3 regions of the Streptomyces aquilus genome follow, and region 3 is predicted to be linked to each of the others. Evidence: riboswitches for the same ligand, from Rfam matches in the RefSeq annotation. Region 3 holds a riboswitch; each other region holds the start of a gene.
The links. A riboswitch is a leader RNA that binds a small molecule or an ion and turns the genes downstream of it on or off. The one in region 3 is predicted to bind S-adenosylmethionine.

Region 1 (3,271 bases), 1.9 Mb from region 3:
CCCAGCGCCTCCCCGAGCGCGGCCCCCAGCACCCGGACCGCAGGCTCGGGCAGCGGTCCGCCGTCCAGGACCGCGTCCCGCAGGTTCGGTCCCTCCACGAACTCCGTCGCCATCCAGGGGCGCTCGCCCTCGGGGTCGGCGTCCACGACCCGTGCGGTGTACGTGCCCGCCCCGCCGACGGTCTGCGCGGCCCGCACCTCCTGCCGGAACCGGGCCCGGAAGGTGCGGTCCTGGGCGTACTCGGCCCTGACGACCTTCACCGCCAGCCGCAGCCCGGTCCGTGACTCGGCGAGGTAGACCTCGCCCATGCCGCCCGAGCCGAGCCGGCCTCGTACCTCGTACGGGCCGACCCTGCGCGGATCCGTCGTGCGCAGCGCCTGCACTTCCGGCTTCCCCCTGTATGTCGTACGAACGCCGTAGGGGAGCGTACCGGCAAGCGCAGGTCAGCCGGTCAGACGGCCGGGACGCAGCGCCCGTCCTCGGTCCGGTACCGCCACTTCGCACCGTCGCTGACCAGCTCGCGCACGGCGGTCACGAACCGCTCCACGTGCTCGTCCGGCGTGCCCGCGCCGAAGCTGACGCGGATGGCGTTGAGGGACTTCTCGCCGGGCGCGGCCTCGGGGGCGCCGCACTCGCCCTGGGTCTGCGGGTCGCTGCCGAGCAGGGTGCGGACGAGGGGGTGGGCGCAGAAGAGGCCGTCGCGGACGCCGATGCCGTACTCGGCGGAGAGGGCGGCGGCGAAGTGGGAGCTGTTCCAGCCCTCGACGACGAAGGAGATCACGCCGACGCGCGGGGCGTCGTCGCCGAAGAGGGAGAGGATGCGGACCTCGGGGACGTCCGCCAGGCCTTCCCGCACCTTCTCGATCAGGTACTGCTCACGGGCGACCAGGCTGTCGAAGCCGGCCTCGGTGAGCGCCTTGCAGGCCGAGGCGATGGAGTAGGCGCCGATGACGTTCGGGGAGCCGGCCTCGTGGCGGGCCGCGCTCTCGTGCCACTCCACGTCCACGCCGCCGTCCTCGCGCCGGGTGACCTTGCGACTGGCGCCGCCGCCGGCCAAATACGGCTGAGCCTGAACCAGCCAGTCCGCGCGGCCCGCGAGGACGCCGGAGCCGAACGGGGCGTACAGCTTGTGGCCGGAGAAGGCGACCCAGTCGACGTCGAGGTCGGCGACGGACACCGCGTGGTGCGGGGCGAGCTGGGCGGCGTCGAGGACGATCCGGGCGCCGTGCGCATGGGCGGCGGCGGCCAGTTCGCGCACCGGCCACAGCTCGCCGGTGACGTTGGAGGCACCGGTCACGCAGACCAGGGCGGGGCCGTAGGGGTCGCGGTCGGCGAGGGCTTTCTCCAGGGTCTCCACGGCCTGCTGGTGGGTGCGGGGCGCGTCGAGGTAGGTGACGCGGGCGTCGCGCCAGGGCAGCAGGGAGGCGTGGTGCTCGGTCTCGAAGACGAAGACCTGGCAGTCGGCCGGCAGCGCGGCGGCGAGCAGGTTGAGGGAGTCGGTGGTGGACCGGGTGAAGACGACCTGGTCGCCCTCGCGGCAGCCCAGGAACTCGGCGACGGTCCTGCGGGCGTTCTCGAACAGGTCGGTCGACAGCTGCGAGAGGTACCCGGCACCGCGGTGGACGCTTCCGTAGTAGGGCGCGTACGCCGCCACGTCGTCCCACACCCGCTGGAGGGCCGGCGCGCTGGCGGCGTAGTCGAGGGCGGCGTAGGTGACCTCGCCACCGGTGACGAGCGGGACGGTGACATCACGGCCCAGAACGGGCAGGGGGGCACAAATGGTCTGGGCGGCGGCAGCGGTGGAGACAGACATGGGGAACTCCCGTGAGAGGGCATGCCGAAGCAGGCATACAGAAGAAGCTGGCATGCGGAAGAAGAGAAAAAGGGTGCGCGGAGGCGGGGCTCTGCGGCCCTATCGCATTCGCTTGCTCACGGAAGACTCCCTCGAACGACCAGGACCCCTGGATTCGAGAGGGGCCCGCGCTTGCCGTAGACCTCGCTGCCTACGGCCTGGTCTTCACCCGGGGCACCCCGCCACGGACGGAGGGTTGCCGGACAGTCGGCCGGGGCCTCATGACTGTCACTCATGACCTGGTACAGGAAAGTACGCGATGTGATCGTCGGCCCGCAACCCGTGTCCGGATCGCGGGACGACGATCGGCACGACTACCGGTTGCTGGCCGCCACCCAGCGGTCGAGGGCCTGCTTGGCGGCGCCCGAGTCGATCGACTCGGCGGCCTGGTCCATGCCGGCCCGCAGCTGCTCCGCCAGCGTCCCCGAGCCAGGCTCCAGGGCCACCAGAGCGGCCGCCGAGTTCAGCAGGACCGCGTCCCGGACGGGGCCGGTCTCACCGTCGAGCAGCCGGCGCGCGACCTCCGCGTTGAACGCCGGGTCCCCGCCTCGCAGCGCCTCCACCGGCACCAGTTCGAGGCCGACGTCACGCGGGTCGAAGGCCTCCTCGGTGACCTTGCCGTCGCGGACGATCCACACCCGGGAGGTGGCGGTGGTCGTCAGCTCGTCGAGGCCGTCGTCGCCGCGGAACACCAGGGAGGAGTTGCCGCGCTCGGCGAACACCCCGGCGACGATCGGCGCCATCAGCGGGTCGGCGACGCCCACCGCCTGCGCCTTGACCTTCGCCGGGTTGGTCAGCGGGCCGAGGGCGTTGAACACCGTGCGGATGCCCAACTGGCCGCGGGCGGCGCCCGCGTGACGCAGCGCCGGGTGGAACTTGATGGCGAAGCAGAAGGTGATGCCGGCCTCCTCGGCGACCTCGGCCACCCGCTTGGGCGTGAGGTCGAGGTTGACGCCCAGCTTCTCCAGGACGTCCGAGGAGCCCGATGCCGACGAGGCCGCGCGGTTGCCGTGCTTGACGACCTTCGCGCCGGTGCCGGCCACGACGAGGGAGGACATCGTGGAGATGTTCACCGTCTTCGCGCCGTCGCCGCCGGTGCCGACGATGTCGACGGTCCGCCCGGACACCTCGATCAGGTTGGCGTGCTCGTACATCGCCCGGACGAGGCCGGTGATCTCCTCGACCGTCTCCCCCTTGGCGCGCAGGGCCACCACGAACCCGGCGATCTGCGCGTCGGTCGCCTCGCCGCGCATGATCTTGTCCATCGCCCAGGCGGTGGCGTCGGCGCTCTGGTCCTGCCCGTACAGCAGGGCGTTCAGCACCTCGGGCCAGGAACGGCCCGCCGCGGTGTCGCCTCCAGCGGGGGTCACAGCGCTCATACGGCCGCTCCTGGGTGTCGTGAGACCTGCTTCAACAGAT
Region 2 (3,271 bases), 4.6 Mb from region 3:
GGTCGAAGTCGCCGCCCTGGAGGGTGGTGGCGAACTGGCTGACCTGGCCCTGCTTGAGCGTCACGTCGATCCCGACGGCCTTTAGCTGCTGCTGGACGAGCTCCAGAGCGGGCTGGTTGGTGGCCGCGTTGGGGAACCAGCTGATGACCAGGCTGAGCTTCTTGCCGCCCTTGGCCCGGATGCCGTCACTGCCCGCCTTCCAACCCGCCTCGTCCAGAAGGGACGTGGCCTTGGCCGCGTCGAAGGCGAGATCCGCGGAGAGGTCCGTGTAGTCGGGCGTGGTGTGCGCCAGGACGCTGGTCGCCGGCTTGGTGCCGGTCGGGAACACGGTGTCGGCGACCTCCTTGCGGTCGAGGGCGGCCAGGATCGCCTGACGCACCTTCACGTCCTTCAGGACGGGCCGCGAGTTGTTGACGCCCAGCCCGAACACCACGCCCGGGTTGGCCCGGTGCAGGAGGGTGACCTGGCCGCCCTTGAGCGCCGCCTCGTTGGCCTTGCCGACGCTGCTGATCGCGTCCACCTGACCGGACTGGAGACTGCCGGCCCGCACCCCCGCCTCGGGCACGACCTTGAACACGACCTTGTCCAGGTAGGCCTCACCCTTCTTGGACCACAGCGAGGAGCCCCAGTCGTACCCGGTGCGCTTGGCCAGCGTGATCGACTGGTTCTGCACGTACTGCTTCAGCACGAACGGCCCGGACCCGATGACACCGTCACTGCACTTCTGCTGCGGGGTCTTCCGCACGCTCGCCGACGACTCGATGCCCAGCGAGTGCGTCGAAGTCGCCTGGAGGAACTGGGCGTTGGGCTCCTTGAAGGTCACCTTGACGGTGAGCGGGTCCACCGCGGTGGTGCTCTTGACGCTGCTCAGATAACCCTGGGCGAGGACGCCCAGGGCGCCGAGCTTCGGCACCGCGTCGAAGTTGTCCTTGACGACCTGCGCGGTCAGCTCGGAGCCGTCGCTGAAGGTGACACCCGGGCGCAGATGGAACGTGAACTGGGTGGCGTCGGAGTTGATGTCCCAGCTCTTGGCCAGCCACGGCACGATCTTGCCGGTCTCGGGGTCCTGGTCGGTCAGGGAGTCCACGGTCTGGCGTACCGAGTAGATGCTCTCGTTGCTGCCGACCTGCTGCGGGTCCACGCAGCCCGCATCCGAACCGACCGCGAAGGTCAGGGTGCCGCCGGACTTCGGCGTGCCGCTGTCGTTGCCGGAGCCGCCCCCGTCGGAGCCGGATCCGCAGGCGGTCAGCAGCACGCCGGTCGTGAGAAGGGCGGTCAGCGCCGCCCATCGGGAGGTTCTGGTATCCGGAAATGCTGTCACGGGGTGGTTCTCCTCATGGGTGTCACCAGGCACGGGGGTGCCCTACGGGGCACGGGCGTGCAGGGGAGTGCGGCCCCCGCCGACGCGGTGCCGGTGACGGGGGAGCGCTGGGCAGGCAGAGATCAACGGGAAAAAGGGGGATCCGGCAGAAGAGCGGGATCAGACGGAGAGGAACGCGGCGACGACCGGCGCCGGACGTCGACCAGCGGCAGGAATGACCGTCAGACCTGACACAGGCAGCTGGTCGAACGCTTCAGATCGATGTGCCGGCGGCGCGAGAGCCGGGAGAACACCACGGCCACGGCGAAGGAGGCACTGAGGTCATCGCTGTGACACCGCATGCCGGTCCTCCCCGTCTCCGGCCCCGCTCAAGGGGCCACGCGCTTGCGGGGATCGTCGGTGATCCCGCCGGGCTTTCACCTGGAGCACCCCACCGCGCGGGAGGGTTGCCGGTCAGCGAGCCAGGGCTTGACGCTGACACTCAATGCCGTTCGTGATCGTACGGAGCGGGTTTGTCGTACGTCAATGCCGCAACCGGGACGACCCCTGCCTGATCGCTGCTCGGGGCAGGGATCAGCCGCGTTCCTGCACGAACTTCACACGGTGGCCCTCGGGATCACGAAGCCAGGCAAATCGAAGCCGACCGTCCGGAGAGTCGGTCGGCTTCACCAAGGGCTCGCCCCCCGCACGGCTGCCCGTCCAGCACCCTCAATGGGCCAGTTCGCCGAGGAGTGCCCAGGTGCGTCGGCGGTCCTCTTCTCCGGCCAGCTCGGTGCCCGAGAACACGACCTCGGTGGCGCCGGCGTCGCGGTAACGCCGTACCTCGGCTTCGACCTCCTTCTCTCCGCCGATCACGGCCAGGTCGGCGGCCCGCCGACCGCCGGAGAGTTCGATGACGCGTGCGTAGGACGGGATCTGCTCGTAGAACGCCAGGTTCTCCGTGGCCCGCGCCCGCACCGCGTCCACATCGTCCGTGACCACGCCGGGCACCAGAGCCACGATCCGGGGCGCGGGACGACCGGCGGCCTCGGCCGCGGCGGTCACGGCGGGAACGATGTGCTCCGCCAGGGCGCGTGGTCCCGCAAGGTAGGGCAAGATCCCGTCCGCCAACTCACCGCTGACGCGCAGTGCCTGCGGACCCATCGCGGCGACCAGCACGGGGACGCCGTTCTCGGCGCCGGGTACGCGTGCCGGGATCGGCGTGGTGGCGGTGAGTAGTTCACCATGGAAGTCCGCCGTGCCGGACTCGGTCAACTGCCGTAGGGCGGTGAGGAATTCACGCAGGCGGGCGATGGGACGCTCGAAGGGCACGCCGAAGGCGCCCTCCGTCAGCAGCTTCGTGCCCAGGGCGAGACCGAGGTGGTAGCGGCCGTGCGTGGCGGCCTGGGCGGTCTGGGCCTGGCTGGAGACCAGCAGCGGATGCCGGCCGAAGACGGGGATCGCCGAGGTGCCCACTTGCAGTCCGGGTACCTCCCGCCCGACGATCGCCGCGAGTTGCGGTGAGTCCGCGCCGAAGGTCTGCCCGAACCAGGCCGACCGCAGGCCGGCAGCCGCGGCCTCGCGCGCCAGTTCCACGGTGGCGTCGACCTGGTTCGGCGCGTCGGACGCGTTGAGTGCCACTCCTAAGGTCATGCCTGGCAGAACAGCTGCTCGGCGAAGCCGTATTCCGGTCCGTGTGTGACAGCTTCATGTCAGCTCTGCGGGGCAGGCCACCCGCGTTCTTGATCTGGGTGAAGCGCCGTGTTCCCGGGCCTGGACACGGTGGTCGCACCGCTGCCCGAGGTCGCCGACCCGGACGGCTCCGCCTTCGGTCCCGTCTCCGTGAGGGAGCGAGCCGGCGGTACCGTCGAGGAGGAGTACCTGCGCGTGCTCGGCCGCCCCGAGCAGCTCGCGGCCTGGCGCGAGACCCGCTCCTACGTCGTGGAAGTCACCGCGTGAGTCAGCAGGAGG
Region 3 (3,271 bases):
TTCGTCCGGTTCCCCGGGGTACCGGTCCGGCGGGGTCAGGCCACCTTTCGTTCCGCGTACTCCGCGATGTCCGCCATCGGCGGGCGTTCCTCCGTGTCCACGGAGTAGGTGCGCGGTTCGAAACCGGTCTCGCCCCGCTCGAACTGGGTGAGGGCGGGGCGGATCAGATGGCCGCGGGCCAGGCGGAGCTGGGCCGTGCGGTAGATCGCGGCGGACATCCGGCCGAGGGCCTGGCCGTCCTGGTGGCGGTGCTTGCGGACGCCCACGTCGACCTGGGCGAGCGCGTCGAGGCCGACCAGGTGCAGGGCGTCGACCAGCATGCCGAGCTCGACGCCGTAGCCGACGGGGAACGGCAGCTGTTCCAGCAGCGAGCGGCGGGCCGCGTACTCGCCGCCCAGGGGCTGCACGAAGCCCGCCAGCTGCGGCCAGTGCATGTTGAGCAGCGGGCGGGCCATCAGCTCGGTCACCCGGCCGCCCTGGCCCGCCGCGCCGCCCAGCGGGCGGTCGTACATGGCCTTGACCAGGTCGACCTCGGGCTCGGTCAGCAGCGGGCCGACGATCCCGGTGACGAAGTCGGAGGAGAACTCCTTCAGGTCGGCGTCGATGAAACAGACGATGTCACCGCTGGTCACCAGCAGCGACCGCCACAGCACCTCGCCCTTGCCGGGCACGGTGGGGATACGGGGCAGGATCTCGTCGCGGTGCACCACCGTGGCCCCGGCCGCGGCCGCCACCTGCGACGTCCGGTCGGTCGACCCGGAGTCGACGACGACGATCTCGTCGACGAGCGGGACCTGCTGCATCAAGTCGTGGCGGATGATCGCGACGATGTCGCCGACCGTCTCCTCCTCGTTGAGCGCGGGCAGCACGACGCTCACCGACTGTTTCGTGCGTTGCTTGGCAGCCAGGATCTGGTGGAGCGGGCGATCGGTCACCGACCAGGAGCGGGTGGTCAGCCAGCGCTCGACTTCGTTCAGCACAGTGCGCGGCTCCTCTGCGTTCTTTCGGCGAGCTGGACCCCGTCTGTGATCCATCTCGCGGTTCGGACGACTATCTCAACTGTCCTGGTCGTCGGTTACAGTCTTGAACAACGCGGATGACCATCGCATGTCCTGGCTCGTCCGATGTTCACAACTTCATACCGCTCATCCAGAGGGGCAGAGGGATACGGCCCGATGAAGCCCCGGCAACCCTCCAGCCGGTCTCGTAGCGATCAGTATCGATCGCACCGCGAGGCTCCCGGCTAGGGAAGGTGCCAAATCCGTCTCACGGCGAGATGCGTCGTGAGGAAGATGAGGAGAAAGGGCCTCGCCTCTCATGGCTGCGCAGACTGTTGCAAGCACCACCGATTCCGCCTCCACCAGCGTAGACCTCGGTCCCGCCGCGGCGCTCAGCTGCCGTGAATGCGGCCACCGGGTGCCGCTCGGCCCGGTCTTCGCGTGCGAGGAGTGTTTCGGCCCGCTCGAGATCGCCTACGACTTCTCCGCCTACGACGCCGAGGAGCTCCGCAAGCAGATCGAGGCGGGACCCGCGAACATCTGGCGCTACGCACCGCTGCTGCCCGTCCCCGCGGACGTGGCCGGCAAGCCCAACATCAACCCCGGCTGGACCAAGCTCGTCCAGGCCGACAACCTCGCCCGCGAACTGGGTGTCGAGGCCGGCAAGCTCTTCGTGAAGGACGACTCCGGCAACCCGACGCACTCCTTCAAGGACCGGGTCGTCGCCCAGGCCATCGAGGCCGCCCGCGTCTTCGGCTTCACCACGCTCTCCTGCTCCTCCACCGGCAACCTCGCGGGTGCCGTCGGCGCCGCCGCCGCCCGCGCCGGCTTCCGCTCCTGCGTGTTCATCCCGCACGACCTGGAGCAGGGCAAGGTCGTCATGGCCGCTGTATACGGCGGTGAGCTCGTCGGCATCGAGGGCAATTACGACGACGTGAACCGCTTCTGCTCCGAGCTGATCGGCGACCCGGCCGGCGAGGGCTGGGGCTTCGTCAACGTCAACCTGCGGCCGTACTACGCGGAGGGGTCCAAGACCCTGGCGTACGAGATCTGCGAGCAGCTCGGCTGGCGGCTCCCGGACCAGCTGGTCGTCCCGATCGCCTCCGGCTCGCAGCTCACGAAGATCGACAAGGGGCTCCAGGAGCTGATCAAGCTCGGGCTGGTCGAGGACAAGCCGTACAAGATCTTCGGCGCCCAGGCGGAGGGCTGCTCGCCGGTGTCCGTCGCCTACAAGGCGGGCCACGACGTCGTCCGTCCCCAGAAGCCGAACACCATCGCCAAGTCCCTCGCCATCGGCAACCCGGCCGACGGCCCCTACGTCCTCGACATCGCGCGCCGCACGGGCGGTGCCGTGGAGGACGTCAACGACGAGCAGATCGTCGACGCGATCAAGCTGCTGGCCCGCACGGAGGGCATCTTCGCGGAGACCGCCGGTGGTGTGACCGTGGGCGTGACTCGAAAGCTGATCGAGAACGGGTTGCTGGATCCGACGTTGACGACCGTTGTGCTGAACACGGGCGATGGGCTGAAGACGCTGGATGCGGTGGCGGGTACGGGGCTTACCGCGACCATCCGCCCCAACCTCGATTCGTTCCGTGAGGCCGGCCTCGCATAACCGTTTTCGTCTGCGGGCCGGTGGGGGCTGGTCGCGCAGTTCCCCCCGCCCCTAGGTGTGTCACCCTGACCGGAGGTTCCAACGTGAGCGTCACCGTCCGCATCCCCACCATCCTGCGCACCTACACCGGCGGGCAGGCCGAGGTCGCCGCCGAGGGTGCCACCCTCGCCGACGTCATCGCCGACCTGGAGAAGAACCACACGGGCATCGCCGCCCGCGTCCTCGACGACCAGGGCAAGCTGCGCCGCTTCGTCAACGTGTACGTCAACGACGACGACGTCCGCTTCGAGCAGGGCCTGGAGACCGCCACCCCGGACGGCGCGGGCGTCTCGATCATCCCGGCCGTCGCCGGCGGCTGACCGAATGACCGAACATTACCTTCGGTAACGCTCATTACCGAGAGTTCATTGAATTGCCCCCTCCGTGAGAGAAGCGGAGGGGGCAATTCTCTATGGTTGAGCGCGGTACAGTTGGGGAACCTGCTGCGCCTTCCATGCCACACGCATATGAGTACCTGCTCCACTTGCGTCGAGAAGTAGCCAAAGTGTGCGGTTCTTTTGCGAGTTTTGTGCCTTTTATGGGGCCCGACTTGCCCTGAGTTCGGGTGAATTCTCACTACATTCCGGACCCCGCACGTCCAGAATTCTCGTCCGATTGA

Region 1: it holds a riboswitch for S-adenosylmethionine, as region 3 does, so the genes downstream of both, EJC51_RS14370 (aminotransferase class V-fold PLP-dependent enzyme) here and thrC (threonine synthase) in region 3, are expected to answer to the same signal.
Region 2: it holds a riboswitch for S-adenosylmethionine, as region 3 does, so the genes downstream of both, EJC51_RS49450 (putative leader peptide) here and thrC (threonine synthase) in region 3, are expected to answer to the same signal.

The regions. Positions count from the first base shown of each region.
Region 1 covers NZ_CP034463.1:3,110,761-3,114,031, forward strand. Annotated here, with positions in the region: gene EJC51_RS14365 (protein kinase domain-containing protein) at 1-383, opposite strand, end outside; gene EJC51_RS14370 (aminotransferase class V-fold PLP-dependent enzyme) at 452-1,813, opposite strand; SAM riboswitch class IV at 1,976-2,092, opposite strand; gene trpD (anthranilate phosphoribosyltransferase) at 2,167-3,231, opposite strand.
Region 2 covers NZ_CP034463.1:9,586,207-9,589,477, forward strand. Annotated here, with positions in the region: gene EJC51_RS43970 (ABC transporter substrate-binding protein) at 1-1,321, opposite strand, end outside; gene EJC51_RS49450 (putative leader peptide) at 1,543-1,662, opposite strand; SAM riboswitch class IV at 1,697-1,810, opposite strand; gene EJC51_RS43975 (LLM class F420-dependent oxidoreductase) at 2,030-2,953, opposite strand; gene EJC51_RS43980 (hypothetical protein) at 3,062-3,259, shown strand.
Region 3 covers NZ_CP034463.1:4,969,484-4,972,754, reverse strand. Annotated here, with positions in the region: gene EJC51_RS22860 (glucosyl-3-phosphoglycerate synthase) at 36-980, opposite strand; SAM riboswitch class I at 1,143-1,299, shown strand; gene thrC (threonine synthase) at 1,318-2,613, shown strand; gene EJC51_RS22850 (ubiquitin-like small modifier protein 1) at 2,697-2,972, shown strand.